DNA from 3 places in the Bradyrhizobium sp. U531 genome. Region 2 is predicted to be linked to each of the others. Evidence: riboswitches for the same ligand, from Rfam matches in the RefSeq annotation. Region 2 holds a riboswitch; each other region holds the start of a gene.

Region 1 (9,848 bases), on a different contig from region 2:
CTAGTCTCAAGCCGAGCCGTCGGGAGGCCAAAGCAAGGAGAGGCTGATTTCCTGCCCGTCCGCGCAGCCACGGACGGACCGATATCATGACATCCGACGGCTTGCGTCAGTTGGCAATCGGCAGGTTGAAAGGACGGAAGCGGAAATGAGCGAAGAAGAACTGAGACAGCAAGCGGCCAGTTGGTGGCGAACCTCCATTTGCGATATCGCGCCAGGTCGCATCGCCTATCGGGGTTATCCAATTGAAGATTTGATAGGCCGCGTTTCTTTTCCCGCCATGATTTGGCTGATGTTACGTGGCAATCTGCCGACGCCAGCACAGGAGCAGCTGCTGCAAGCTGCGCTGGTTGGATCCGTTGACCACGGTCCGCACGCGCCCTCCATTGCAATTGCCCAAATGGCGGTGAGCTGCGGCCTGCCCCTGAATGGCGCAATGGCCTCGGCAATCAACACGCTCGATGACGTGCATGGCGGAGCAGGGGAGCAGGCTATCGAACTCTACGACGATGTGCTGCGACGGCGCCAAGGGCGAGAGATCGAGCAGGCCGCTGGCGCTGCAATCGACCATTTCACCGCAACCCGCAGCAAATATCTGCCGGGCTTTGGCCATCGGTTTCATCCAGTCGACCCGCGCGCGGCCCCGCTATTGGCGCTGGTGGATGCCGCAGCTGACGAGGGCAGTGTCGGCGGCGATTATGCCAAGGCCGCTCGCGCGATCGAGCGGGTGATGCAACAGCGCAAGAGCAAGCTCATTCCGATGAACATCGATGGCGCGACCGCGGTCATTTACGGCGAACTGGGCTTCGCCTCTCCGCTCGCGCGGGGGGTCTTCTGCTTGTCGCGCGCGGTCGGAATCCTGGCTCACGCCTGGGAGCAAACTGGGCGCAACGATCGCAACAAGGGCCCGATGCCCAAGCAGTTCGGCTACAAATATGAGGGCCAGCCGCGTCGCAGGCTCCAAGGCGCATCATGAGCATCTCGAAAACCCGCCCAAGCTGATGGAGGTTAGCGTGTTCTCGTCGATGCCGGCGGAGTTTCGTCGCCCGGCTGTTTCTTCGGAATGGGCAGACGCGAACCGCGGGGCATATCTAGTAGATTGTTTCATCGAGGGACCGTCGTTCGACCAGTCCGGGAATCTCTATGTCGTCGACATCCCCTTCGGCTGCATTTCCGGATTTCACCGGAGGGCGTCTGGTCTTTGATCATCGAATACGACGGCTGGCCGAACGTCTGAAGGTTGCTCCGGACGGCCGGGTGCTCGTGTCCGACTATATCAACGGTCTCCTGGAGCTCGATCCACAGAGAGGGACCATCCGACCGTTGCTGGGCCACCGCAATTCCGAGTCCTTCAGAGGCTGCAACGACCTGCATATCGCGACCAAAGGCGACATCTATTTCACCGATCAGGGCCAGACTGGATTGCACGATCGGACCGGCCGGGTATTTCGACTGTGCCCTGACGGCCGGATCATTGCTTGATTTCTAATGGCCCGGGCCCGAATGGCCTGGTGCTCAGTCCGGACGAGACCGTATTGTTCGTTGCAATGACGCGCGACAATAGCATCTGGCACGTACCGCTGATGCGTGATGGCGTGGGGAAAGTCGGACGATTCAGCTGGTTCTTCGCGACGAGCGGTCCTGACGGACTGACGGTCGATCAAAAAAGGGGGCTCTTTGTCGCGCATGATTCCCTCGGCCCACGTTTTCGTATTGGCGCCAAACGGCGAAGCGGTCCGCTTGCATCCAGTCCTGCGCATGGGGGAGCTGCACGAATGTCGTATTGGACGCGGCACTCGGCACATTGCTCATTACGGAATCCTCTACCGGATCAGTGTGATGGCTGATCTCGCGCACCTTCCTCGAAATTCGCCAGCAGGAGTGGCAAGGTGGTGCGGAATCCTTTCACGCGCCGGTCCGCCGCACCAAGATGCAGGAAATGAGTCTGGTAGACGACTGGCTGGCCAGTTTCCGAGAGAATGTAATTGGTGACGAATGGATGGCGTTTGTGTGGGTGATCTCAAACCAGAGCCAGTAAATCGCACTGCATGGGAAGCGCAAACGAACGATTCGTAAGGCTGGGTCGGGGCTTCGCCCGCGACGGGCCGCCGCCGACCTGTCGCCTTTTGGTGGGCGGGTCGCGGTATCGCTTCCCACAATGCAGAATGATTGATCGCTGATATTTTCGAACGTTCTCGCCAAGAAGGCCGAAGAGGTAACCGCTCGCGGTGGGAGTCAGCACCGCATCAGCGTCAAAGGTTCTCGATCATGCTGGGCCGCGACGCACGCGTGAAGCGTTCGTTTTGAGAAGCAACAAGCCCAGGATTGACTGCGTGAAGGACTTTACCGATAGCACGCTAGCCCAGGAGCGCTTTAAGTGTGTGGCGCAGAGGTCGTACCACTGTCAGAGCCTCTTGCGCGCGCGCAATCCTCCAACCCGATATCCCCTCTCCTCGTAGAAATGGCGTACCCGTTCTAGGGCCGGATAGCCATCCGGAGGCAACGCAACCTCAATCATCTGCCAGCCGCGTCGCTTCGCCTCCGAATCTACCGCCTCGAGCAGATGCCGACCGCAGTCAGAGCTGCGGAAGTCACGAGAAATCCATAGCTCCTGAAGCATGCCGTACGCTCCGGCTGCTCTCACGGCCTGTACGGCCGAGATGCTAGCTACCCCTACAATCTGCCCGGTGCCTTGTTCTTCGACGACAAAAATGAAGCCCTGTTCGGGATCCTGAATCAGGCGCAACGCCGCCTGCTTCGCGCCGTGAAGGCTGAACTCCGGTCCGAGGCCACCTAACTCGGAAAGTAGCTCTTCGACCGCTTTTGCGACCGCGTTCTCATCTCCTGGCACGCTCTTGCGCAAAACCGTGCCCGCGCTGGACGTGCCTTGCCCTTCAGCGCCAACACGAACACCTGACCGAGCCCTCTGGAGGAAATTCATGCTCAGGAGGATACAGAAAACGCAATTGAGAGCAACTATCTGGCTCGGTAGGAAGCAGCACGTCCACACTCGCTATAAGCAACAGAGCTGAGGTAATCGCAAGCCATTGCCGTTCTCAGAATCGACTCCGGTTTGAGCAGCTGCGAACTCATGATGGGCTGCCTTCGATTGGAAAACAATCACCAAACGGCACACGCCGGTCATGTCGATCAAACGTTCGTAAGAGTGATTGCCGATCGTCGCTCACGAACTACTCTATTCAATAAATCGTGCGCCACGATGATCGCAGCGCCATAGAGCGTCAGCTCGGTCCGTCCGAAGGAGAGATTCCCACCTCGCGTACGACATCGTACAAAGTTGCGCGAAGCGCGACAGGTATCATACGCGTGCGCCCGATAAAATCGTCTGAGCAAGATCGCGAAAGATTTTGCACACTAATGCACTATCTTAAGCTTATCTCGAACAATCAAAAGATATCGGGAAGCACAGCTTGTTTGGACCTTCGCTCCTCGTTTAAGGCACCGTCACGGAACGGGAGTGGTTGCGATGGAACATGGTCAGGCCGAACTGGTCGGAGGGAAACCTGTAATCTTCGGGCAACGTAAGGTGCGGCCGCGGGCATGCCTGGCGGTCGGCAAACGGCATCTGCGCGCCTTTCTACGGGATGTGCTGGAGGATATGGGATTTGTTACCAGCGAATGCAGGACTGCTGACGAGTTGCCGCATGTACTCCGCACGGAGTTCCCTGATCTGATCCTGCTCGGCATTGGCTCGGACCGCATCGAGCCTGGACGATTGCTCGAGATACTGGTACGCGAAGAATTTGCAGGCCGAGTGCTGGCGTTCGGAGCGCGCGAGTCGATCATCATGGCGGCAGTGCAGCAGGTCGGCAGTGAATATGGACTTGCTATGCTGCCGCCGCTCAGGGCGCCGTTTGCAGCCGAGACGTTGCGCGATCGGATCGGCATACTCTTGCCAAGAGAGCCGGCGCCCCGTCCCGCGGTCCATGTCGGAGAAGCCTTACACGCTGGCTGGCTTGAGCTCTGGTATGAGCCGAAGTTTGACACGTGTACCCTTAGCCGCCGCGGCGCCGAGGCGCATGTGCGAATGCGGCACCCGACCTGGGGCGTTGTTCCACCGGCCTATTTCATCCCGGAATCTCACGATCCGCATTTTAGGAACTTGTCGCAGTTCGTGATCGACCGCGCGATCAAGGATTGGCAGTATCTTCTGGAGCAGCAAACTTCGATCGATCTCTCCATCAATCTCCCGGCAGCATTCCTGATTGACCCGCAGGCGGTACGCGATCTCTGTCGGCGCATGCCGTCGCACGCCGCTTTCGGCGGTTTGACGATTGAAATCGAGAGCGTGGAAGCGATCGAGAACCTAGATCTCCTGGTCGAGGTTGCGCGTGAGGTTCGCTTTCACAACATTGGCCTTGCAATCGACAATGTCGGTGCCAATTGGCCGCAGCTGATGGGGGTGACAAAATTCCCGTTCATGAAATTGAAAGTGGATCGTCAGTTCGTCGGCGGCTGCGCGAATGGGCCCCTCAAGCGAACGGTGTGCCGCCATATCGTCGATCTAGCCAAAGAGTACAATGTGCGCACCGTCGCCGAAGGTGTGGAGAGCCAGGCTGACCTAATCGCTGTGGCCGAACTCGGCTTCGACCTTGCGCAGGGCCATCTGTTCGGAAAAGCCATGCCACTGAAGCAATTTGCACAGTCATCTTTCAACCCTGCTCCAGCTCGTCTAAAATAGTTGCGAGTGGCTGAGTGCGGCCAAGCGACGCTCAGGAGCACCGCCATGCCTACTCGGCACCAGGCATGAGGCTGAGTGCAATTCGGTCTGCAGGGCCAGTGTCGCTCGTCCCGCCGCCACTTCATTTCCCTCCGAAGCTTGTTATACCACAAGCCCGTTTTGGCAAGCCTCCAGCGAGTCCTCCGCGCAGCTAGCGTTGCAGCCATGAGCGAGGCTTGCACAAACCTCCAGTCGGGGTGTGTGACCGGAGGTTTGCCGAGATCCAACGTAGACCTGCGTCCGTTGGCGGTTTTTTGTCGCCGCCGGTTGAGGAAGCGTCAGCCTCGCTTGCCCCCGCGCTGACGTGCCAAACAAACCGACGGACGCTTCCAGCGTCAAGTCGCGACTGACTCTCGCAAGACGGGCCGAGGGCTCGTAGCCTGAAATTGAAGCGACCTGTTGCTGTCGCAGATGCAACATGGTCTCAGACCCGGGACAGCCGAATTGGGCAAATTGCCCAACATTGAGCGCGTCTGCGTTTGGCACGGCATTTGAAAGGGATCGCCCATGGCATCGCTCGCCTAAGGAGTCGGAAGGCATGGCTTACAAGATCGTCGCTTCGCAATGCACCGTTTGTGGCGCATGTGAGTTCGAGTGTCCCAACGCGGCGATCAGTCTGAAGCGCGACATTTACGTTATCGATGCCAAAAAATGTACGGAGTGCGAGGGCCATTGCGACACGCCGCAATGCGCGGTGGTCTGTCCGGTCCCTGACACCTGTGTCCCGTCCAAGACAGGATAGGCAGCCCGCGACCAAAAGGCCTCATCGCTCGATTTCGCGAACGAAGTTGTAGATGTGGGACCTTGAGGAGACCACGACCGCATGGGGCGCATCGAGGTCGATTAACATCGTTATGAGCTTAAGACGCTGAGCGACTCCGAGGAACCCCTCAACGGGCTCTGTCGGAGGACACCGTCGAAATTGTCACGAACAAGGACAAGGCCCTCGATGCTCAGTGGCCGCGTTAAGGCCTATCATCGCTGGCCGCGAGTCGAGGCGAGGCAGACCGGCGTCGAGCGGCCACGGACGTATCGAAGCCGGCGCAAAAGTCGCTCAGCACGTGAACACCTATTGCACCGAGAAGATCATCTTGGCCAACCTCACGGAGGCGAACGACCTCGTGCCTGGTCGCGGGCCGCCGAACACCAAGGAGCCGACCTGATCATCCGTGCGGTCCTGGAGCAATCCGGCTTTCGAAATGTCTAGGGAGCCTCGTGGGCTGTGACCAAACGGAAGACGGCCGAGGATGATCGCACCTTCCTGACGCGCTGGTTCGAAAAGCTGCTGACGGAAAAGGTCGCTTCCTCGCGATCACACAGATACCGAAAGCGGCCCGGGTTCGTTCCGGTCGTGGAGCTCAACCGTTACGCGAGCAAGGAGCGAATGCATTCACAAGCGGAGCCTCCACAGATCCGGGCGTGTTCACCAGGCCGCGAGCAAGACCGTCGTGCCCGCCTAGTGCGCTCGTAATCGCTTGGGCAATATCGCAGCGAGAATAGGTAGGTTGACGCATCGATCCTCGTGCGCATAATTCAAGCCGTCGCGGTCTCCGGATTTCGTTTGATCTGGAGCTAAGAGGGAAGCCGGTGCAATGCCGGCGCTGCCCCCGCAACTGTAAGCGGCGAGCCGCTGTCCAACGAAGTCACTGAAGCCATGCGGCTTCGGGAAGGCCGGACAGCAGCGACGACCCGTGAGCCAGGAGACCTGCCTCGACAAGATATCGTCCACGGGCGGGGCGTCCCGGTGTGCGCCAAGCAGTTGTCGCTCACGCGATGTTCGCTGTCTGCGTCCGCCATGGCCTTTGCCCCAACATGGGGTCTAAGCTATGTCAATCCTTTCGCTTCCCGTTGCCACACTGGGGACGTCACGCATCGGCCCACGACGCGAACTCAAATTCGCGCTCGAGAGCTACTGGGCGGGAAAATCCAGCGAAGCCGAGCTCCTCGAGGCGGGGAGTGGACTTCGTGCCGCTAATTGGGCACGGCAGAAATCCCGCGGTGCGACCGTCATTCCTTCGAATGACTTCTCGCTCTACGACCATGTGCTCGATACCAGCCTAATGGTCGGCGCCATTCCCGACGTTTACGGCTGGAACGAAGGTCCTGTGTCGCTCAAAACCTACTTCACCATGGCGCGTGGCGCTCAAGACGGTGGTCACGCTCAGCATGGGCCCGGCGTAGCCGCACAGGAGATGACGAAGTGGTTCGATACGAACTACCACTACATGGTGCCGGAATTTCACCAGGATCAGATCTTTAAGTATGCCTCTCGGAAGCCGATCGAGGAATATGAGGAGGCAAGAAGCCTCGGCTATCAGACGCGGCCCGTCCTAGTGGGCCCAGTCACTTTCCTGAAGCTCGGCAAAAGCGTAAATCCCGCCTTCAATCCGCTGTCGCTGCTTGATCGACTCCTCCCCGTCTATGTCGATGTTCTCCGCGAACTAGCCTCGCGCGGCGCTGAATGGGTTCAGCTCGACGAGCCATGCCTAGTGATGGACGTCGACGAAGCATCTCGGGCCGCTGTCCGCCGGGCCTATGCTCATTTCGCTAAGGCCGTGCCGGCCCTTAAAATCATGCTGGCCACATACTTCGGGGGTGTCGGCGACAATCTTGAAACAGTATTGGCCTTGCCCGTTGCCGGGGTTCATGTCGACCTGGTTCGTGCACCTGACCAGTTGGACGCGATTGTCGCCAGAGCAGGTAGAGATCTCGTGGTCTCGCTCGGTGTCGTTGATGGTCGCAACGTATGGCGCTCTAATCTGCCGGCGCTACTCGACCAACTTGCTCCTATGGTCAAAAAACTGGGCAGGGACCGTGTTCAGATTGCCCCCTCCTGCTCGCTGCTTCATGTTCCGACCGACATTGAACTAGAGATCGATCTCGATCCCAATCTGAAGACGTGGTTGGCGTTCTCAGTGCAGAAGATCAAGGAACTTTCGATATTGGGCAAAGCGCTGGCTGGCTATGCTGCCGACGTGGCCGATGAACTCACGCTCTCAGAGGATGCATCCGTCACCCGCGAAACATCGCCGAAGATCCACAGTGCGAACGTCGCCGGACGAATGGCCGCGATCGACGATAGCATGCGTCGCCGTCGCAGTGCGTTCACCCAGCGCGCCGACGTCCAACGCGTCGCCTTCGCATTGCCGATGTTTCCAACCACAACCATCGGATCCTTCCCGCAAACGGCGGACGTCCGCAATGCGCGTGCAGCTCATGCGCGGGGAGCGCTGAATGACACGCAGTACGAGCAGCTTCTGAAAGCGGAGACAGCCCATACCGTGCATTGGCAGGAAGATATCGGCCTGGACGTGCTCGTACACGGTGAGTTCGAGCGCAATGACATGGTTCAATACTTTGGCGAGCAGCTGTTGGGTTTCGCATTCACCAAGCACGGCTGGGTTCAGTCTTATGGCTCGCGGTGCGTTCGTCCTCCTATCCTGTTTGGAGATGTCTCCCGCCCGAAGCCCATGACCGTTAAATGGTGGCGACATGCGCAGTCTCTGACCAAAAAACCCGTCAAGGCTATGCTGACCGGACCGGTGACGATCCTGAACTGGTCGTTTGTCCGTGACGACATCCCGCGGAGCGAGACATGCCGACAGATCGCTCTCGCGATCCGAGACGAGGTCATCGACCTTGAGGCGGCTGGAGCGACCATGATCCAGATCGACGAGGCTGCGTTGCGGGAGGGATTGCCACTGCGCAAATCGCAGTGGAAGGACTATCTCGATTGGGCAGTGGACAGTTTCCGTGTTTGCTCCTCCGCTGTCGCTGACGGAACTCAGATCCATACGCACATGTGCTATTCCGAGTTTAACGAAATCATCGATGCGATCGCAGCAATGGATGCCGACGTCATTTCAATCGAGGCGTCGCGCTCCAAAATGGAATTGCTCGACGCTTTCAAGAGCTACAAATATCCTAATGAAATTGGGCCGGGCGTCTATGACATTCATTCACCGCGCATTCCCGCAGTAGCCGAGATCAAGCAGCTGATTGTGTTGGCTCGGCAGCGGGTTTCCGATCGGCAGCTCTGGATCAATCCCGACTGCGGACTGAAAACTCGAAGATGGGAGGAGGTGCGTCCCGCGCTCGTCAATATGGTGGTCGCCGCACGTGAGTTGCGGGCCGAGGCATGATCGTACGGAGCGTGTCGCCAACGTATCTGTGAATAAGATGAACGCGCTTTGGGAGCTCGCGATATCCTTGCGAGCTTCCAAAGTGTCCAGCGCCTGCGAATGCCGGTTTGCCCCGGCGGAGGCGATCGCATACAGCGGCGACAAGCTCGAATCCGGCGGACGACCGCATGCCGGCCATACCGATTAGGTGACATATTCCAAGTCACTTACGCTCGACGCGAACCACGGTCCTATCGCTTCATTTATCCATCGCGTGGATGCGTCCCATCACAACAATCTATTTTACCGCCCTTGCGGAATTTCATACCTATTTTGCGCCTCCGCGCGGTCTTCGGGAAGATTTGCTGGTATTCGGCGGTGCCAAAATACTGGCGCGTGACGGCAAACTGACGGTTGAGTTTCAGGGCTCGGCAGTCAAACCGCCTGCGCGATGGATCCCAGCTCCATCAAGGCGCTGCCCGTGCCAACCGGACAGCTGGCAAGTGGTGAGCAAGTCCTGAAGTTTACGACAGGAGCGGAAGGCAAGCGGCTCGCTAAGTTGTGCAGAGCGATATCCGCTTCTCCTTGTTTGACGGCGAATGCCCTCGTCGTAAGTCGATCGCCGGTAGTTCTCCCTACCGACGAAAGCTGGAACGATGCGGAAAGCAGCGTCGCTCCCGCGTGACTTTCGCCCGGCCTCGCATTGAGGCCGGGCGGCTTTTTATGTGCCTGCTTATCAGTGACAGCAGGGGATCATTCATTTTGGCGTCATTGCGAGACCCCGGGTTCTTGGAGCGCTTCTGTTGCTGTTCGGCAGGGAATGAGGCCGGTGCTGCTAAGGCTATCTGTCTATTGAAGGCTTTGGTGTCGTGTTGGTGCGCGTCGGCAATATCGGATATTCGATCTTAGGCAGCCGACCGGTCAGCGAATTCAGAAATGCGACAATGTCGTTTTCCTCCCTATCGCTAAGCTTGGCGCCGAGCTGGATG
Region 2 (9,848 bases):
GCGGACTACCGCAAGGGTGTGGACGATTGGCACGATGCGATCGCGGCGACCTGGCGACAGGCGATCGCCGATCATCGCGACGGCGAGGGCAAGGTCGCGCTGCTGATCTGGGGCGATCCCTCGCTGTATGATTCCTCGCTGCGCATTGCACGCCGGCTCGATCCCTTGCCGAAAATCGAGGTCGTGCCCGGCATCACCTCGATCCAGGCCCTGTGCGCGGTGCATGCGCTACCGCTCAACGACATCGGCGAGCCCTTTCTGGTCACGACGGGGCGGCGCTTGCGCGAGGGCGGCTGGCCGGCAGGCGTCGACACCGTCGTCGTGATGCTCGACGGCGGCACCGCGTTCCAGTCGCTCGATCCGGCCGGGCTCTACATTTATTGGGGCGCCTATCTCGGCATGCCCGATCAGATCCTCATGTCCGGTGCGCTGGCCGAACTCTGCCCGCGCATCGTCGCAGTGCGTCAGCAGGCGCGCGAGCGGCATGGCTGGATCATGGACAGCTACATTCTCAAGCGCGCGCGTTAGGCGAGGCAGCATGCTCCCCGAATGGATTTATCAACAGTGCCCCGAGATCTCCGCGGTCCATCGCGACGCCGCGATCGCGCGGCAGGCGCAACTGACGAAACCGACCGGCGCGCTCGGCCGGCTCGAGCAGCTCGCGATCGAGCTCGCGGGCCTGCAGGCAACCGACAAACCGCGGGCCGCGCGCGTGCCGATCATCGTCTTCGCCGGCGACCACGGCATCGTCGCGCAGGGCGTCTCGGCCTATCCGCAAGCCGTGACCATCGCGATGATGGCGAATTTTGCAGCCGGCGGTGCCGCGATCTCGGTGCTGGCGCGCGAGCTCGGCTCGAGCCTCGACGTCGTCGATGCCGGCACGCTGGCGAATGAGGCGATGGCTGATATCATCACCGACAAGCCGCGCCACGGCACGCGCGATTTCAGCGTCGAGGCGGCGCTTACGCCTGCGGAGCTGGCGTTCGCCTTCGAGGCAGGCCAGCGCGCGGTCGTTCGCGCGGAGGCAGCCAAGCCGGATCTGCTGATCTTCGGCGAGATGGGGATCGGCAACACCACCACGTCGGCGGCGATCGCGGCGAGCCTGCTCGGCACCAGCGCCGAGGAGATAGCCGGCAGCGGCACCGGCGTCGATGCGGCCGGCCGTGCGCACAAGGCCCGCGTGATCGATGCGGCAATCGCGCGGCATGGCGTCGGTAGCGCGTCGCCGGAAAAGATCCTGTGCGCCGTCGGCGGCCTCGAGATCGCGGCGATCTCAGGCGCGATCATCGCGGCCGCGCAGCGCCGCATTCCCGTGTTGATCGACGGCTTCATCGTGTCGGTCGCCGCGCTCGCGGCGGCGCGGCTGAACCCGTCGTGCCAGCCCTTCCTGCTGCCCTCGCACCAGTCGGCCGAGCAGGGACATCGGCTCGTGTTGCGTGCTCTGAACGTGCAGCCGCTGATCAGCCTCGATCTCAGGCTCGGCGAGGGATCGGGCGCCGCCATCGCGCTGCCGCTGGTGCGTCTCGCCTGCGCGCTTCACAACGGCATGGCCACCTTCGCGCAGGCCAACGTGCCCGACAGGCCTAGCTGATCCGCTGATTGACCGACACGACGCGCCAGCCCGTCGCGAGCCGGTCGATCCGGGTCAGGGACAAGGGATCGATCACGAAGCGCAACGCGGCCTGCGGCGTCAGATCCAGCGCGATGCAAAGCGCGGCGCGGATGGTGCCTGAATGCACGACGAGCGTGGCCGGTCTGCCGCCGATCCGCGTCAGGCCCAGCCGGACGCGCGCGACCTGGTCCGCAAAACTCTCGCCGCCCGGCGGCCGTCCGCCAGCCGGATCATTCCAGAACTCCGCGTAGGCCTCGCCGCCGCTGGCCGCGAGCTCGTCATGCCGATGGCCGGTCCAGTCGCCGAAATCCTGCTCGCGGAATTCATGGATCAACTCCGGTTCGAGCCCGAGCGCGCGCGCCGTCTCGACCGTGCGGCGCGAAGGGCTGGCATAGCCGGCGGCATCCTGCGGCAGACGGCGCCGCAGCGCATCCAGCCGCACGCGATCGCCGAGATCGGCCGGCGCATCGGCGGCGTGGATGGTGCCTGCGACGCCCGCGACGGGCGCGTGCCGTATCAGCCAGAGGAAGGTCTCGCCTTCCATGCTCAAACACTCCAAGGAAGTTGGTCGCTGTGGCAATAACGCCGCATGGGATACATTGACTCCGTCGTGATGGTAATCCTAGATGCTTGCGACGGTTTCCCCGAGAGGGGATGAAAAGGGAATGCGGTGCGGGGACATTGTCCCCAATGCCGTGGCTGCCCCCGCAACTGTAAGCGGCGAATCTTGCATCACTGGCCACTGGGCATCTCGGTCCCGGGAAGGCGATGCAAGGTACTGACCCGCGAGCCAGGAGACCTGCCGTCAGCCGTGGTCACACGCGAAGATGTCGGTCGGGGAGTACAGACATTCGGCTTCATCGGACGGCCGTAAGGCCCAAGGTGAGACCTCGTTCGCTGTGACGTGCCACTGACGTCATACCGAGGTTTTTTGCCGTGTCTTCCATCCGTATCGTACGACCGCGCCGTTTCGTGCTTGCCTCCGCCGCCCTTGCGCTTGCCGCGGCCGATATGCCGGCCGCGCAGGCCCAGCAATCCCGCGAGCCGCTGCCGCCGATCGAGGTGTCGCCCGCCCAATCCCGCGAGCGGGCCAGCAAGCCTGCCGGCCGGGAAGGGCAAAGCGCCCGCCGCGCATCATCGCGCAGATCCGCTTCTATTGCAGCGCCAAAGCCCGCGATGCCGGGCGATGGCGCACAGACGCAGGCGGCGACGCCGCTTAACAGCAATGCGGTGGCCGAAAGCGCCTCGCGACTCGGCCTGACGGTGCGGCAGACGCCCGCGACCGTCGAGGTCATCTCGGCGGAGACCATGCGCGAGCAGGGCTATCGCACCGTGTCCGAAGTGGCGCAGGGCGCGGTCGGCGTCACCTCAGGCGACGCTCCCGGCGAGCCCGCGGGCTTCTCGATGCGCGGCTTCACCAACAGCCAGATCAACACGCTCTATAACGGCATCAAGATCGGCCCGCAGAACATGACCTCGCGGATCATGGACACCGCCAATCTGGAGGCCGTGGAATTCCTGAAAGGTCCGGCCTCGCTGATGTCGGGCGAGGGCGCCGCCGGCGGTGCGATCAACTTCGTCACCAAGCAGCCGCACACGGGGCCGATCCGGAACGAGGCCGATTTCTCCTGGGACTCGCTCAACTCGTTTCGCGCGCATTACGGCTCGGGGGGCAGCACCAATGTGCAGGGCCTCGATTACCGCTTCGACATCAGCCGCTCCTCGCTCAACGGCTTTGTCGACGACACCAACACCAAGATGCTGGATGTGTCGGGTCAGCTCAACTACCGCGTCTCCGACAGTCTCAAGGTCTGGGGCGCGATCGAGTATCGCGAAGATCGCGGCAAGGCCTATTGGGGTGCGCCGCTGGTGCCGGTCGCCTTCAGCGGCTCGCATGCGACGAACGGAATTGTTTCAGGCAATTACGTCTCGAATTACAACGGAACCAATCTCGGCGCCGTCACCATCGACGACCGCACCTTCAAAACCAACTATAACGTCCTCGATAACCGTAACGTTGGACAGGAAGTCTGGCTGCGCGGCGGTTTCGAGCTGAAGCTGGCGCCCGATCTGACGCTGAAGAGCCAGGCCTACGGCTATGGCGCCGAGCGCAGTTGGTTCAACAACGAAATCGAGGCGTTCAACGCGACCACCAACCGGGTGGACCGCGAGCGCTTCTATGTCGCGCACAGCCAGCGGCTGGTCGGCAATGTTACCGACCTGATCTGGGATGCGAACATCGCCGGGTTCGACAACCGGATGGTGACGACGCTGTCGTCGAGCTATCTCGACTTCGTCAGACCGGGCGCTGCGAACTTCCCCGGTGATTCCGTGTCGCTCGTCGATCCCAACCTCGGCTTCTACGGCCTGTTGACGACGCAGCAACAGACCGCGCGTATCGACAACGAGGCGCTGTCGTTCGAGGACCGGCTGAAGCTGACGCGGAACTTTGCGCTGGTCGGCGGCCTGCGTGTCGAGCATATCGGGCTCGACCGCAACTCGACCGACGTCAACGGACTGGTGAAGGCAGGATTCCCGTATTCGAAAGACTGGGCGCCCGTGACGGGTCGTATCGGCTACACGTGGGAAGCCGTACCCGGTCTGACCTTCTACAGCCAGTACGCAACCGGGGCAGACGTGGCTGCAAACAACATCTTCTTGTTGCGCCCGACCGATCAGCTCGATCTGACCACCGCGCGCACCTACGAGACCGGTGTGAAGCATCTGTTCTGGGACAACCGGGCGGAATGGTCGTTCTCGGCCTATGACATCCTGCGCAAGAACGTCTATGCCGCGGCCGGCGGCCAGACGCTCAACATCGCCGGGCGGCAGGAGTCCAGGGGCGTGGAGCTTGCGGCCTCCATACGCCCGATCGATCCGCTGCGGCTCTGGGGCAACATCGCCTATGTCGACGCGCGCTATGCCGACTTCAACTTCGTCGGCGGCTCGTTCTCCGGCAACACGCCGCCGAACGTGCCGCGCGTCGTCGCCAATGCCGGCGCGTCGTATCGGTTCTTCACGCCCTGGCCGGTCGAGCTTGGCATCACCGGCCGCCATGTCGGCGACCGCTACAACACCGATGCCAACACGGTGACGATGAAGGCGTATACCGTCGCCGACGTCTATGCCTTCGTCGACATCCCCAAGACGGTGTTTGCCGCGGTCGACCAGGCGCGCCTGACCTTCCGCGTCCGCAATATCACGGACAAGCGCTACGCGATCTGGGGCGATCCGTTCTATCCCGATCAGATCCTGCTCGGTGCACCGCGTACCTATGAGCTCTCGGCCGCGTTCAAATGGTAGGGCGCTGACCGCATGATGAGCGCGATCGTCCTGCTGCATCGCTGGCTCGGGATCGCGTTCTGCCTGCTGTTCGCGATGTGGTTCGCGACCGGCATCGTGATGCACTTCGTTCCGTTCCCGTCGCTGACGGAAGCGGAACGCTTTGCCGGGCTGGCCCCGCTGGACCGGATAGAGGCGCGGATCGCGGTCGCCGATGCGGTCGCCGCGAGCGGGATCGCAGATGCGACGCGCGTTCGGTTGATCCGGCGCAGCGACGGGCTCGCCTATGTCATTGCGGGATCATCTCGCCTGCGCGCGGTACGCGCCGCCGACGGAGGCGACGCATCGGTAGCTTCCTCCGATGTGGCGCTTGCCATCGCGCAGGATCACGCTCGCCGCCGCGGGCTCGATGCCGCGCGCGCAACGATGTCAGCGCAGGTGGAATACGATCAGTGGACCGTGCCGAATGGCTTCGATCGCCATCGGCCGCTGTTTCGCATCGCTCTCGGCGATCCCGAGGGGACGGAGATTTATGTCTCCTCGCGAACAGGCGAAGTCGTCCTGGATACGACGCGAAGCGAGCGCGGCTGGAATCTCCTAGGCAGCGTGCTGCACTGGATCTATCCGACGGTGCTGAGAAGCAATTGGGCGCTTTGGGATGGCGCCGTCTGGACGCTATCGTTGCTGGCCTTGATCGCAGCCGTGCTCGGCGCGGCGCTCGGCATCGTGCGGATCAAGACGAACAATGCCCGTCTCGCAACGCCTTATCGCGGCTGGCACGCATGGCATCACGTCCTCGGCCTTGCAACGATGGTGTTCGTCCTCAGCTGGATCTTCAGCGGCTGGCTGTCGATGGATCATGGCCGGTTGTTCTCGCGGGGGCAACTGACCGCTCTCGAAGCGGCTGCGGTGCATGCCATGCCCGCCTGGGCGACCGCAGCAGCGCTCGACCGGACGCCGCTACCGTCATCGGCGCGGGAGGCCGAATGGTTCGCCTTCGACGGCAAGCTCTACCGCCGCGACCAGCTTGCGCTGGATTCGCAGGCGCTGGTCAGGACGAACGATGCGTCCGATACGGGGCAGGCCGGATTTCTGAGCGCGCATGACGTTCAGACCTTGACGACCCGCCTTGCCGCGGATTGCGGCGTTCCCAGCATTCTCGCCAGCAATGATGACTATCCCGCGCGCTCCGCCGTCGTGGGTGCGCCGGTCTACCGGTCTCGCTGCGGCGATCTCTGGTTCGATATCGACGGCGCCGATGGCAATTTGCTGCAAAGGCTGGATGCTTCGCGTCGCGCCTATCGCTGGGCGTATGGCGCGCTGCACACGCTGGATTTTCCGGTCCTTCTCGCGCATCCGGTTCTGCGCGAGGTCCTAATTATCGCGCTGTGCGGGTTTGGATTTGTCTTTTCCGTCACGGGAATCGTCATTGGCTGGCGGCGCCTGATGCTATCGCGTTGATCGCGTCCAATACGCAAGTCAGCCCGCAACGGGAACGGCTCGCAAGACCTCCTTGAAAATGCCGGACTGCAGCTGAAAGGCGCGCGGGCTGTAGTCCTGATAATAGCCGGCGGTCACGGTCACCACGAGATCAAGCTCGGGAACGATGCGGATGGATTGCCCGCCGCGACCGAGCGCGGCGTCCCAATGGATCTCGCGTCCGCCGTGGAGGGAGCGGCCGAGCCACCACAGATAGCCGTAGAAGTAGGGACCCGTGGCCTCCAGCCGCGGTCTTGTCGAGGCGTCGATCCATGCCTTCGACACGATCTGACGATCGTTCCAGCGGCCGCCCGCGAGGACGAGCTGTCCGATCTTGACCATGTCGCGCGGACGCATCCGCAGTCCTCCGCCGGCATTGGTGTCACCCTTCACGCGCGACCACTCGAAGCGGGTAATGCCGAGCGGCTCGAACAGCACCTCGCGGGCGAATTCGTCGAGCGGCTTTCCGACGGCCTTTCGGACGATGGCCGAGACCAGCGTGAGCACGCCGGTGTTGTAGAAGAAGTCCTGTCCGGCCGGCGCGATCATGGGAAGACCAAGCACATAGCGGCAGGGATCGGCGGCCATGTGCATGCGGGCCTCGTCGTTATTGTCGTTGCCGGTGCTCGGCGTTGCCTCCACCCATTTCATGCCGACCGACATGGTGAGCGCGTGCGACAGAAGGATGCGGTCCTTCTCGGACGAGCGCAGGTCCGACAATTCAGGGAAGAAGTTGAAGATCGGTTCGTCGACGCCCGATATCAGACCCCGATCGATCGCGATCCCGAGCACGAGAGATGCCACGCTCTTGGACACCGATTTCATGTCATGCAGCGTATCGGCATCGAAGACGGCGTTTGCAATCGGACGATCGTTGGCCTCGTCGTAGCCCTTCAAATAGCGTTCGAACACCAGCTTGCCGCCGCGCGAGACCAGGACGGCGTGCACATTGGCAGACGCCGCGAGCCGGTCGGTCATCCTGCACAACGCCGAGTTATCGACCAGCCCGTCCGCGGTGCCGGGCGCAATCGGCAGACCATCGGCTTGCGAGGCAGGGGCGCTGCAGGAGCCGGGCTCTGCGGTTGCGGGCATTCCGGCCAGCGGTGACAACGCCGCGCCACCGATAAGCGATATGAACTGGCGCCGTTTCATTCGATCTTGCCGCTGATCTTGCCGCTCTCGTCCACGACAACCGGATTAATGCATCGCACAATGCTGCCATCAGAAATTGTCGGGGGCAACAGCCGTTTCGTTCAGTTGAAGCTGTCGGCGGTCCTCGGAGTCTGGCTCACGAAGATGACAGTGAGATCGCGCTGGTGAAGGCGCATTTAGTGGCATACCATTTGCTTGCCAATGAGCTCTGGTTTCACTGCTCTTGGCCAACGATGGCCGGCATCACGGCAATACTGGGAGGATTTCATGGATCGCAGGACCGTACTGAAGGGACTGGCCGGTGCGGGCGGTCTGGCGTTGACCGGCCTCTCGGCCCCGGCCATCGCGCAAGGCGCATCGGCCCGTACCCTGCGTTTCGTACCTCAAGCCAACCTTGCCAATTTCGATCCGATCTGGGGCACGCAATATGTCGTGCGCAATGCGGCAGCATTGGTCTGGGACACGCTTTACGGCATCGACGCGCAGCTCCAGCCGCAGCGCCAGATGGTGGAGTCCGAGGAGACCACCGACGACGGCAAGACCTGGACGTTCAAGCTGCGCCCCGGCCTCAAGTTTCATGACGGCGAGCCGGTGCTGGCCAAGGACGTCGTCGCGAGCCTGTCGCGCTGGGCGGCGCGCGATCCCATGGGCCTGATGATCATTGCGATCCAGCAAGAGCTGACCGCCGTCGACGACCGCACCTTCAAATGGGTCCTGAAGCAGCCCTTCCCGAAGATGCTCTACGCGCTGGCCAAGAACAATGCGCCGTGCTCATTCATCATGCCTGAGCGCATCGCCAAGACCGATCCGTTCAAGCAGATCACCGAATATGTCGGCTCGGGCCCGATGAAGTTCGCCAAGGGCGAGTGGGTGCCGGGCGCCAAGGCCGTGTTCGAGAAATTTGCCGATTACGTGCCGCGGCAGGAGAAGCCATCCTGGCTCGCCGGCGGCAAGCAGATGATGGTCGATCGCGTCGAATGGATCGTGATGCCGGATCCGGCCACCGCGGCCGCCGCCCTGCAGAACGGTGAGGTCGACTGGTGGGAGAATCCGATCGCCGACCTCGTGCCGGTGCTGAAGAAGAACAAGAACATCAGCGTCGACATCGGCGATCCCCTCGGCAATATCGGCTCGTTCCGCATGAACCATCTGTTCGCGCCGTTCAACGACGTGCGGGCGCGGCGGGCGGTGCTGATGGCGCTGAGCCAGGAAGATTACATGCGCGCGATCGTCGGCGACGACGACGCGTTGTGGAAGTCGCTGCCAGGTTTCTTCACGCCGGACACACCGGTCTACAACGAGTTGGGCGGTGATATCCTCAAGGGCAAGCGCGATCTCGACGCGGCCAAGAAGCTGCTGGCCGAGAGCGGCTATTCCGGCCAGCCGGTGACCTGCCTGGTCGCGCAGGACCAGCCGATCACCAAGGCACAAGGAGACGTCACCGCGGATCTCCTGAAGAAGCTCGGCATGAATGTCGATTTCGTCGCGACCGATTGGGGCACGGTCGGCTCCCGCCGCGCCGCCAAGACGCCGCCGGGGCAGGGCGGCTGGAACATGTTCCACAGCTGGCACGCCGGCGCCGATTGCATCACGCCTGCCGCCTATACCGCCATTCGCGCCAACGGCGACAAGGCCTGGTTCGGTTGGCCCAACAGCCCGAACACCGAAAAGGAGATCACGGGCTGGTTCGACGCCAAAAGCGTCGACGAAGAGAAGGCGGCGATCGGGCGGGTCAACAAGGCGGCGATCGAGGATGTCGTCTATGCGCCGACCGGCTTCTTCCTGACCTACACGGCATGGCGCAAGAACGTCTCCGGCATCGCCAAGGGGCCGCTGCCGTTCTTCTGGGGCGTGTCGAAGTCGGCATGATGGCGCGCTGAGGCCAGATGCTCTCCTACATCCTCCGTCGCATCGTCGCGACCTTGCCGGTGATGGCGATCGTTGCGCTGTTCGTGTTCAGCCTGCTTTACATCGCGCCGGGTGATCCGGCCGTGGTGATCGCGGGTGATCAGGCCAGTCCGGAGGATGTGGAGCGCATCCGCCAGAGCCTCGGGCTGGACCGTCCGTTCCTGGTCCAGTTCGGCAGCTGGGTCTGGCGCATCCTGCATGGTGATCTCGGCACGTCGATCTTCACCAATCTGCCGGTCTCGGCGATGATCGGGCAGCGTCTCGGACCGACGCTGTCGCTGATGATCGTCACGCTGCTGCTCACGATCCTGGTGGCGGTGCCGCTCGGCGTGGTGGCGGCCTGGAAGGCCGGCAGTCTGATCGACCGCGTCATCATGGGCTTCGCGGTGTTCGGCTTCTCGCTGCCTGTGTTCGT
Region 3 (9,848 bases), 1.3 Mb from region 2:
ACGGCGACGAGGCCGGCGAGCCAGGCGGCGCTGGTCAGGGCGATGCGCGTCACGATCGCGAGCGTGAAGGCGCCCTCGCCGCCGAGAAACGGCGTCGCGGCGAGCAGCGCGAGCTCGTAAACGCCGTAGGCGACGACGAGCTCGATCGCCAGCATCAGTGGCGTGCGGCCCTGCGGCAGCCTGCCGAGCACCAGCGACGCCGCCGCGGTTGCGAGCAATGCGGCCGCGCCGATGACGAAGCCCCAGGTGACGGTGCTGGCGTCGACGGGATAATGCAGCGCGCCGAAACCGATGGTCTGGTTCACCAGCCAGGCGCCGGTGACGACGAGCAATGCCGGGCGCAGCGGCAGCATCGCCGCGGCAACGACGGCGAAGGCCGCGAACGGCGTTGCGCAGGCGAACGCGAAGCTTGCCAGCGCGCATGAGGCCGTCAGCAGCGCAAAGCAGAACATCGGCGCAAGGCGCGAGGCGACCGGGTGAAGGGGGAAGCGCTCGCCGTGGGACGGCAGGATGTCGAGAGCCATGGATGATCTCCTTGTTGTCGAAGTCTAGTTCATTTGGCGGGCGTGCGGCAGCCCCTCGCAAAGTGAAAGCCGGATCAGAACGTCGCGCCGGCCTTGAGCAGATAGGTGCGGCCCGGCAGCGGATAGGCGCTGAAGCGGCCGTCCGTGAAGGTGCTTGCGATGGCGTAGTCGTAATAGAGCGCGTTCAGCACATTGTTGACGCTGAGAGACCAGAAGTAGCGCTCGACCTGGCCGCTGAGCTTGAGGTCGATGGTGCCGTTTGCCGGGATCGGCTTCTGCGTGCCCGCCTGGTCGTTGTCCATGCGCCGCTCGCTCCAGAAGCGCGCGGTGGCATCGAGCACCAGATAGTTCTGCCAGATGTTCCAGGTGACACCCGCGCTCGCCGTGTAGCGCGACACCAGCGGCACGTCATTGCCGGCCCAGATGCCCTCGCGGAAGACCGCGCGGGTGTAGGCCACGCCGGAGCGCAGCAGCAGGGCGTCGTTGACGCGATAGGACAGGCTCGTCTCCGAACCGTAGCGGCGGGTCGGATCGAGATTGGTGTTGTAAAACAGCACCGGGTTGAAATGGATCTCGTTGGTGAGATCCATCAGGTAGACACTGCTCTGCATCGCCAGCCCGCCGCCCTTGAGACGCAGACCGCCCTCGATGTCCTGCGATGTCTGGGTCTTGAGCTGGAACGTTTGCGGGATCGCCGCGAAGGTCAAGGGATCGAAAGAAGGTCCCGACGACAGGCGCTCGTCGACATCGGGCGTGCGGAACGCGCGCGCGGCGCGACCGAACAGCGAGACCATTTCATTGAGACGATGCTCGGCGCCGAGATGCAGCGCATATTGGGTCTCGCTGCTGGTCAGCGGCAACGCGCCGATGTCGGCGTTGAACGGCGCGGCCGGATTGAAATTGTCGCGTGCGACCAGACTGGCGTTCTGCACCCGTGCGCCCCATGAGACGTCGGTCGTGGGGGCTACGCCCAATGTGTGCTGAAAATAGCCCGCGACCGTCTGCTGCCTGAGGTCGTAATTGTGCCAGGGCGTGAGCCCCTGCCCGGCGCCGCGATCCTGCCGAAAGCTCGCATCGTAATAGTCGATGCCGGTCAGCAGCTGCGACGGCATGCCGAACGCGAGGCTCTTCACGCTGAGCCGCGGCGTGATCGACCAATTCGTCAGATGAGACTCGACATAGGTCGAGGTGAAGAAGGCCGGAACGGGCAACGGGCTGGAGAAGAACGCGCTCTGCTGCTTCTTGTCGCGCATGCCGCCGTCGACGATGAGATCGACGCCGTTGACCAGCGTCTTGGTGAAGCCGGCTGTTGCGCTGAAACCTTGCTGGTTGGCGTAGTTGAACGGCGTGCTGGTGCCGCGCCTGTTAGCCCTGAGCTCGTCGAGGCCGATGGAGGGATCGACGGTGCGGCCGCCTGGCAGCCGCAGCTCCTGACTATCGCCGGTGATGGTGAGAAACCCGGTCAGGCCCGACGTGGTGTAATTGAGATTGCCGATGGCATTCTGCTGCGAATAGCGATTGTTGTCGCGATAGCCGTCGGTCCTGACCGTATTGCCGTAGAACGAGGTCGACCACGGGCCGGAATTGAGCGAGGTCGAGACGTTACCGAGCCTGGTGTTGAACGAGCCGAAGCCGGCCTCGATGCGCGCGGTCACGGGCGGGCCGCCGACGCCATTTTTGGTGACGATGTTGATCACGCCGCCGACCGCGTTGTCGCCGTAGAGCACCGCGCCGGAATTGCCGCGCATGATCTCGATCCGCTCGATGGAGTTGAGCGGGATGGTGGAGAGGTCCACCTGCGCCATGTCGACGTCGTTCAGCCGCCGGCCGTTGACGAGCACCAGCGTGTTGGCGGTGGCAAAGGCGCCGAAGCCGCGCAGGTCCACGCTGGTCTTGGCGCCGATCTGGCCGCCATAGAACGTCGTGATCTGTGCGCCCGGGGTCTGCGCCGCGATGATCTCGGCCAAATTCTGCGCCGGCGAATGCGCGATATCGGCGGCCGTGATCACGGTCGTGGCAGCACCGACGATGCCGCCATTGCCGGCGACGGCCTCCGCGCCGGACGAGCCTGTGCCCTGGCCTGCCGGCGCGACATTCGCGGTCGCCCGCAGCCGCCCGGCATCGCCCTCACCGGCTGCCCGGGCCCGCGTGCGGCTCTGATCCTCGGGCTGGGTCACCTCGATCGGCGGCAATTGCTCGGCGGGAGCCCGCTGGGCGAAGGCGGCGGACAGGTCGAGCGAATGGACGGAAGCGGATGCGAAGAGGCCGGCGGCAAGGCGCCTGGCGACAGAGATGGAACGGGACACGGTTGTAACCTCGGCATGACGTCAGTGGCACGTCACAGCGAACGAGGTTTCACCGGGGAGCGATGGATTGCTCCGGTAATACCAATGTCTGTACTCCCCGACCGACATCTTCGCGTGTGACCACGGCTGACGGCAGGTCTCCTGGCTCGCGGGTCGTGACCTCTACGTCGCCTTCCCAGGACCGAGTTTCCCAGTGGCATGAGACGAAAGATTCACCGCTTACAGTTGCGGGGGCAGCCGTGGCGTTGGGACAGTCCCGAAGCCAGGACATCCCGCACCACATTCCCTTTTGATCTCCGTGAGGAGAACCGTCACTGGCCATTTAGGGGCCAACGCAACGGCGAGTCAATCGAACGATCAGGCCAGCGAACAGCTCTGGTCGGACGGAAGCCCGCCGAGGGATGCACTTTGGTTCCGCTCCGCCTGGGCCGACAGAGCCTGGCGCAGCGCCGTCTCGAGATCCTGTTGCTGAAACGGTTTCTGCAGGATCGGAACGTGGCGGAAGTCCGCAAGCAGGCTGGCAGGGCCGTAGCCGGTGGCGAACACGTAAGGAATACCGCGCTCGGCGATGCAGCGCGCGACCTCGAAGGTCTGCCGCCCGTTGAGATTGACGTCGAGAACCGCGACGTCATACGCGAGCGCCGCCGCCTTCTCGAGCGCCTCGTCGACGCGCGAGGCCATGCCCGCGACCTCGCAGCCGGCATCGAGAAGGGAATCCTCGAGCAGCATCATCACCAGCGCCTCGTCTTCGACGACGAAGACCCGCTGACCCGCCAGATCGTTTTCAGGTTTCATGTGCTTCTCCCGGCATCAACGGTTGCAAGATCGAATCCGCCCTGGCTGGCGCGGATTTCATGGAGCGGTGCGCGAATGACGCAAACGACGCCTTCCGGCGCGAAGCGCAGATCGACGTAGGCGCCGCCGAACTCATGGGGCAGGCCTTGCTGAATCAGGCGCGTGCCGAAACCGCGGCGCGACGGCGCGAGCACGGCGGGACCGCCCCGCTCGGTCCAGCACAGCTCGAACAAATCGTCGACCTTCCAGGCGAGATCGACGGCCCCTGCGCCGTTCGACAGCGCGCCATGCTTGACGGCGTTGGTCGCAAGCTCGTGCAACGCCATCGAGATGGCGAGCGCCGCCGACGGCCGCATGCGCAAGTCCGGCCCGCCGATCGTGAGCCTCCCGCTCTCCGGCTCGGCATGCGCGGCGAGAGCCTCGGACACGACCTCTCTCAGCTCCGCCGATTCCCAGTTTTCCCGGACCAGCACGTCGTGCGCCTTCGACAGGGCGATCAGGCGTGCGTCGAACGCCTTGCGGCCGTCGGTGAGGCTCGCTGCGTTGCGCAGGGTCTGCAGCGCAAAGGACTGCACGGTGGTCAGCGTGTTCTTGACGCGGTGATTGAGCTCGTTGACCAGGAGCTCGCGATGGCGCTCCTGCCGCTTGCGCTCGGTGATGTCGATGGCGGCGCAGACCGCGCCCTGGAATACACCGGCAGCATCGACGATCGGAGAAGCCTCGAATATCGCGGTGACCGAAGCACCGTCGTCGAAGCAGAGTTCGAGCTCCTCCGCAGCGACCTGCTCTCCCCGCGCGGCGCGATGGAGCGGCAGCTCGGCCACGTCGACTTCGTGGCGATCGCGAAACACGCGGCAGGCGGGACGCTCGCCCTCGGGCCCGGACAGCGACATGTTGCTGTCCGCCCTGACCCGCAACAGCCGCGCGCCATAGGCGTTGCCGAAAACGCGCTTCGCCTCGCGATCATAGGTGAACCAGACCGCGGTCGGCACGGTGCCGACGACGGCCTCCAGCCGCGCGGCCTGGCGGCGCTGGATCTCCTCGGCATCCCGGCGAATGCGCGCCAGCTGCAGATTGGCGCGCACCCGCGCCAGCAATTCGCGCGCCGAGAACGGCTTGTTAACGTAGTCGTCGGCGCCGGCCTCCAGCCCCTCGACGCGCGCTTCCTCGCCGGCGCGCGCCGACAGCAGGATGACCGGCGATCCGCGCAAGCTCTCGTCGCTGCGCAGCGCGCGGAGCAGCCCGATGCCGTCGAGGCGCGGCATCATGACGTCGGACAGAACGAGGTCGGGCTGATGGCGCCTGACTGCCTCCAACGCATCCTGCCCGTCGGCAAAGGCTTCGACCCTGTAGCCCTGGGCTTCGAGCAGCCGCTTGACGTAGTCGCGCAGGTCGGTGTTGTCGTCGGCGAGGACGATGCGCTCGCCGCCGCCGCGCGTCGAGGCGTCCGGCGTCTCGCTCGCCCCTTCGAGCGCGACCTCGTCGCGAAGATCGGTGACGCCCGCCTGCTGCGGCAACCAGCGCAGCGCCTCCTGGACATAGGCTTCGACGCCGCTTCCGACCGGCTTCTCCGTCGAAACACTGTCGGCAACCCGCTCCACCGGCAGATGCGACAGTCCGAACGGGATCGTGACGGTGAAGACGCTGCCGCGGCCGAGCTCGCTTTCGACGGTGATGGCGCCACCATGCTGCTTGATCAGCTCGTGCACCAGCGCAAGCCCGATACCGCTGCCCTCGAACGTGCGCCCCTTGGCTCCCTCGATGCGATGAAAGCGTTCGAACACATGCGGCAGCTCGTCCGCGGCAATGCCGGTGCCGGTGTCGCGCACGCGCAGCTCGGCGGACTTGCCGTCGGCGCTCGGGCCCATCTCGACCGCGATCTCGCCCTCGAAGGTGAACTTGAAGGCGTTGGAGATCAGGTTGAGGACGATCTTCTCCCACATCTCGCGATCGACGTGGACGTCGTGCGGCAGTGCCGAACAGGCGATGCTCAATCGCAATCCGGCCCGGTCGGTCGCCGAGCGGAAGTTCGAGGCGAGCTCGGCGGTGAAGGCGGCAAGATCGGTCGGAACGAAGCTCGCCCGCACCCGGCCCGCCTCGATGCGGGAGAAATCCAGCAGGCTGTTCACCAGCCGCAACAGGCGGAGCGAATTGCGATGCGCGATGTCGAGCCGCTCACGCTGCACCTCGGGCAGCGCCGCCAGCGAGACATCGTTGAGCGCGTCTTCGATCGGCCCCAGCATCAGCGTCAGCGGCGTGCGGAACTCGTGGCTGATGTTGGAGAAGAACGTCGTTTTGGCGCGGTCGATCTCGGCAAGCGCCTCGGCGCGGCGGCGCTCCTCCTCGTAGGCCTGCGCATTGGCGAGGCAAGCGCCGATCTCGCCGGCCGCGAGCTCGAGAAAATTGCGGTAGTCGTCGTCGAACAGCCGGAACGGGTTGAGACCGGCGACCAGCACGCCCTTGCGCGCCGTCTCGCCGCGGGCCGGGATCGGGATCACCGCCGCCTGGCGCGGCCCCACATCCCAGGCGCCGCGCGGGCATTCGGCACCGAAACGGGCCACCAGATGCGAGACCACCTGCGGCTTCTGTTCGCGAATGACCTCGGCGAGCGGCCAGAGCGCGGGCCCCTCCAGCGGAAGCGACGATGGCGCGGCGGGATGGTCGCCGTCAAAGCCGCAGGTGCCGACGAGGGCGATGTCGCGCCCGTCGGGCTCGACCAGATAGATCAGCGCAAACGGCAGGTCGCGAGCGTCGGTCGCGAGCGCATGGCTGGCGCGACGGCAGGCATCTCCGAGGGTTCGCGTCTCGGCGGTCGTGGCCGCAAGCTCGCGCAGCAGTGCAAGCTGCCGGTCGCCGATGACGCGGCGCGTGTCGTCGGTGTTGGCGCAGATGATGCCGCCGGCGAGGCCCTCGTCGTCGGGGATCGGGCTGTAGGAGAAGGTGTAATAAGTCTCCTCGGGATAGCCGCTGCGCTCCATGATCAGGAGCTGCTCCTCGACATAGGTGCCCTCGTCGCCTCCCATCGCGGTCGCGAGCATCGGGCCGATGTCGGGCCAGATCTCGCGCCAGACCTCCGCGGTCGGCCGGCCCAGCGCCCAGGGATGCTTGCCGCCGATGATCGACTTGTAGGCGTCGTTGTAGAGATAGATCAGCGCCCGCCCCCACCCGATCCAGATCGGCTGGCGCGAGGTCAGCATGATGCGGACGGCCGTCTTGAGGCTGCGCGGCCAGGTGTGCGGCTCGCCGAGCGGCGTGCTGCGCCAGTCATGGGCGCGCATACGTGCGCCCATCTCTCCACCGCCCGACAGGAAATCCGCAGGAGCCCTCGCCGTGTTTAGCTCGACAGCGCTGTTCACATCAGGCTCCGACGCACGCGAGGCGCGCACGCAATCGTCACTGGGCGGGATGCCTTTCCGGTCTGGTCCAGATCACCGCCCGCTCGCCGGCATCGACGAGCTGGCCGATCCCGGTGCGGCCCGTCAGCGCGCAGCGGATGATGCCCTCCGCAACGGAGCGGCGGAAACCGTGATCCTCGCCTGCTGGCCGATCGCGGCAGATCCGATCGAGCGCCAGCTTCATGTTGATCCGCGTCCGCGTGTCGAAATGCTCGCCGATCATGGGTCCGGCCCCTTCACGTGAATATCGGGGCACAAACGTTCGACGGTGCGCTCGGGTTCCCTCCGGAAAAGGCGAAAGACGACGGCGGTCAGGTCCGGCCGCGGACCCGTTGCGCCTGGGCCCAGGCAAGCGCGACGTCACTCGGCGGGACGTCGACGCGCTTGATCGGGGTCAGTTCGCCCGACGCCGAGACGATCGCGGTCTCCTCGCGGCGGCAACGGGTGCAGACGAAGCGGACCTCGTGCGGGGACGCCGACCAGCTCGACCGCTTGACGTTGGCGGCCATCGGCCAGGCGTCGCAATGCGAGCACGACACCAGAAATCGACCGGGATCGAGCATACCCATGTTCGTTCGGACTCCGCGTCCTGCCGCTTCTTTCAATGACGAACCCAAGTGAATCGTTCCGGTGCCCAAGCACCGCCGATTGCATCCCGGGCTGCGACCGATCAGGCCTCGTCGGCGATGCCGTTGCGAAGCAGACCGACCCTGTCGATCTCGACCTCGACGACGTCGCCCGCCTTCATCCAGATCGGCGGGGTCCGCCGCGAGCCGACGCCGCCCGGCGTGCCGGTGGCGATGACGTCGCCGGGCTCGAGCCGGGTGAACTGCGAGCAGTACTCGATCTGGCGGGGGATATCGAAGATCATCTGGTCGATGGTGGTGTCCTGCACCACCTCGCCGTTGAGCCGGGTCTGCAGCCGCAGCGGCCCGATCTCGCCGACCTCGTCGGGCGTCACCAGGAACGGGCCGAAGGCGCCGGTGGCGGGAAAATTCTTGCCGGGCGTGAACTGGTGGGTATGGCGCTGGTAGTCGCGCACGCTGCCCTCGTTGTAGCAGGCATAGCCGGCGATATGACCGAACGCCTCGGCGCGGGGAATGTAGCGGCCGGCCTGACCGATCACGACGGCGAGCTCGCCCTCGAAATCGAGCTGGGTCGAGACCTTCGGGCGGATGATGTCGGTAAGATGCCCGGTCTGGCTGTTGGCGAAGCGGCCGAACACGGTGGGGTTCTCGACTTCGGAGCGGCCGGTCTCCTTGCGGTGGTTCTCGTAGTTCAAGCCGATGCAGAGGATCTTGTCGGGGTTCGGGATCACGGGGAGGAAGGCGATCTTCGCCAGCGCGTGGCGTTGGGCCTTGCCGGCAAGGCCGGCCGCTTCGGCGAGGCCGCCTGCGGCAATCGCCGATTTCAGGTCGGGATAGCGGTCGCGCAGCACCGCGCCGAGATCGGCCACGGTGTCGCCCTCCACCAATCCCCACGACGCGACGCGATCGATCTCAAAGCTTGCGAATTTCACCGGATGGCCCCCTGTTTCCGCCGACCCTTATCAGGTCCAGGCGGCGGGGACGATGGCGGCCGGGGATGGTGCGGTTGCGATCCCTGCAAGGCAGACGCTGGGGTCCTCAACGCGCGCCCTTGAGGGTGCAGGAGGTCGTGCAGGTGACCGTGGTGCCGTGATCGCACGATTTGCAGGCGCTGACGCACTGGTTCATGTCGCGGGGGTTGTAGCTGTAGTTCCGCATCGGGCAGACCGGCGGCGTCGAGCCGGTGATGTCCTGCTCCTGGTCGCAGGCGGCCGTCATGAGCGCGAATATGATCACGGCAACGAGACGCATGGGATTGCTCTGTCAGGCACAACGATGACGTTCACCGCGCCCGCTGCATTGCAGCAAGCTCCGGCATTCCCACTGCGAGCAATCGTGGATGCGCGACGCTCGCATCCCGGAAGGATGCGCGCCAAATCTTAAGAACGGATTGCAGCCGACGTCAGGCCGCCGCCCTGGTCGCGATCGCCTGCCGCATGTCCATCGCCAACTGGCGGTACTGCTCCGAAAGCTTCAGATAGAACTCGCGCTTGGTGCTGTCGGTGGCGAGCTTGGCGATCAGCTCGCATTCGGCGGTGAGCGTCTCGAACCGTTCCAGCCTGTCCTGAAGTTCTGGCATCGGCGTGTCCCCATCAAACGCCTCAAGGACATCCAACCTAAGCCCGGGAAATAGGTCACGGCGAACATCGTTATCCCGTAGAATCAATTATTCCCGCGCGGCGGCCTATTTGCTGTCGAACCGCCAGGCGCCGTCCCAACCCTCGTCCGGCGGGCTCGCCTCGAACTGCGCGATGCGGCCGAGCATGGTGCGCGAGGGGCCATCGCCGGGCACGGCCTCGAGGGCCGCGCCGAAGGCGGCGCGCGCCGCGTCGAAGCGCCGGGCACGATAGGCGGCAAGCGCCTCGGCGTAGCGCCTGCGCAGGGCATCCTGTGCGTCGGTGAGCCCGCCCGCCCTTGCCATGACCTCGAAGATCGCCTGCGGCGCGCTCTGGCCTGCGACCGCCAGACAATCGATCTCGCGCAGCTCGAGCCGCGATCCGATCGCCTCGGCGGTAGCCTGCGAGATCAGGATGCGGGTGCCGTAGACCTTGTTGACCGCCTCCAGCCGCGAGGCGAGGTTCACGGCATCGCCCATCACGGTGAAGCTCATCATCAGCTCGGAGCCGATGCTGCCGGTCAGCACCTCGCCGGTGGCGATCCCGATCCGCAGGTCGCACGGCGCGGGCATGGCGCGGATGCCGAGCAGGTCGGGCAGCTGGCGCTGCAGCGCGGGCACCTGGT

The links. Region 2 has a riboswitch for cobalamin ahead of QRQ56_RS11900 (TonB-dependent receptor). Riboswitches for the same ligand answer to the same signal wherever they lie in the genome.
Region 1: another riboswitch for cobalamin. It lies ahead of metE (5-methyltetrahydropteroyltriglutamate--homocysteine S-methyltransferase); the one in region 2 lies ahead of QRQ56_RS11900 (TonB-dependent receptor).
Region 3: another riboswitch for cobalamin. It lies ahead of QRQ56_RS05585 (TonB-dependent receptor); the one in region 2 lies ahead of QRQ56_RS11900 (TonB-dependent receptor).

Annotation. Positions count from the first base shown of each region.
Region 1 is NZ_JASVEN010000004.1:570,375-580,222, forward strand. It holds gene QRQ56_RS22185 (CaiB/BaiF CoA transferase family protein) at 1-90, shown strand, start outside; gene QRQ56_RS22190 (citryl-CoA lyase) at 146-973, shown strand; gene QRQ56_RS22195 (SMP-30/gluconolactonase/LRE family protein) at 1,141-1,479, shown strand; gene QRQ56_RS22200 (hypothetical protein) at 1,545-1,844, shown strand; gene QRQ56_RS22205 (GNAT family N-acetyltransferase) at 2,402-2,938, opposite strand; gene QRQ56_RS22210 (EAL domain-containing response regulator) at 3,485-4,699, shown strand; gene QRQ56_RS22215 (4Fe-4S binding protein) at 5,277-5,480, shown strand; cobalamin riboswitch at 6,266-6,465, shown strand; gene metE (5-methyltetrahydropteroyltriglutamate--homocysteine S-methyltransferase) at 6,565-8,880, shown strand; gene QRQ56_RS22225 (cytochrome-c peroxidase) at 9,701-9,848, opposite strand, start outside.
Region 2 is NZ_JASVEN010000001.1:2,419,648-2,429,495, reverse strand. It holds gene cobF (precorrin-6A synthase (deacetylating)) at 1-528, shown strand, start outside; gene cobT (nicotinate-nucleotide--dimethylbenzimidazole phosphoribosyltransferase) at 539-1,591, shown strand; gene QRQ56_RS11905 (histidine phosphatase family protein) at 1,584-2,156, opposite strand; cobalamin riboswitch at 2,232-2,433, shown strand; gene QRQ56_RS11900 (TonB-dependent receptor) at 2,549-4,915, shown strand; gene QRQ56_RS11895 (PepSY domain-containing protein) at 4,928-6,355, shown strand; gene QRQ56_RS11890 (serine hydrolase domain-containing protein) at 6,374-7,465, opposite strand; gene QRQ56_RS11885 (ABC transporter substrate-binding protein) at 7,793-9,394, shown strand; gene QRQ56_RS11880 (ABC transporter permease) at 9,412-9,848, shown strand, end outside.
Region 3 is NZ_JASVEN010000001.1:1,117,819-1,127,666, reverse strand. It holds gene QRQ56_RS05590 (hypothetical protein) at 1-524, opposite strand, end outside; gene QRQ56_RS05585 (TonB-dependent receptor) at 599-2,830, opposite strand; cobalamin riboswitch at 2,945-3,158, opposite strand; gene QRQ56_RS05580 (response regulator) at 3,188-3,625, opposite strand; gene QRQ56_RS05575 (response regulator) at 3,622-6,915, opposite strand; gene QRQ56_RS05570 (hypothetical protein) at 7,019-7,243, opposite strand; gene QRQ56_RS05565 (hypothetical protein) at 7,332-7,589, opposite strand; gene QRQ56_RS05560 (fumarylacetoacetate hydrolase family protein) at 7,691-8,539, opposite strand; gene QRQ56_RS05555 (hypothetical protein) at 8,646-8,858, opposite strand; gene QRQ56_RS05550 (hypothetical protein) at 9,010-9,186, opposite strand; gene QRQ56_RS05545 (adenylate/guanylate cyclase domain-containing protein) at 9,292-9,848, opposite strand, start outside.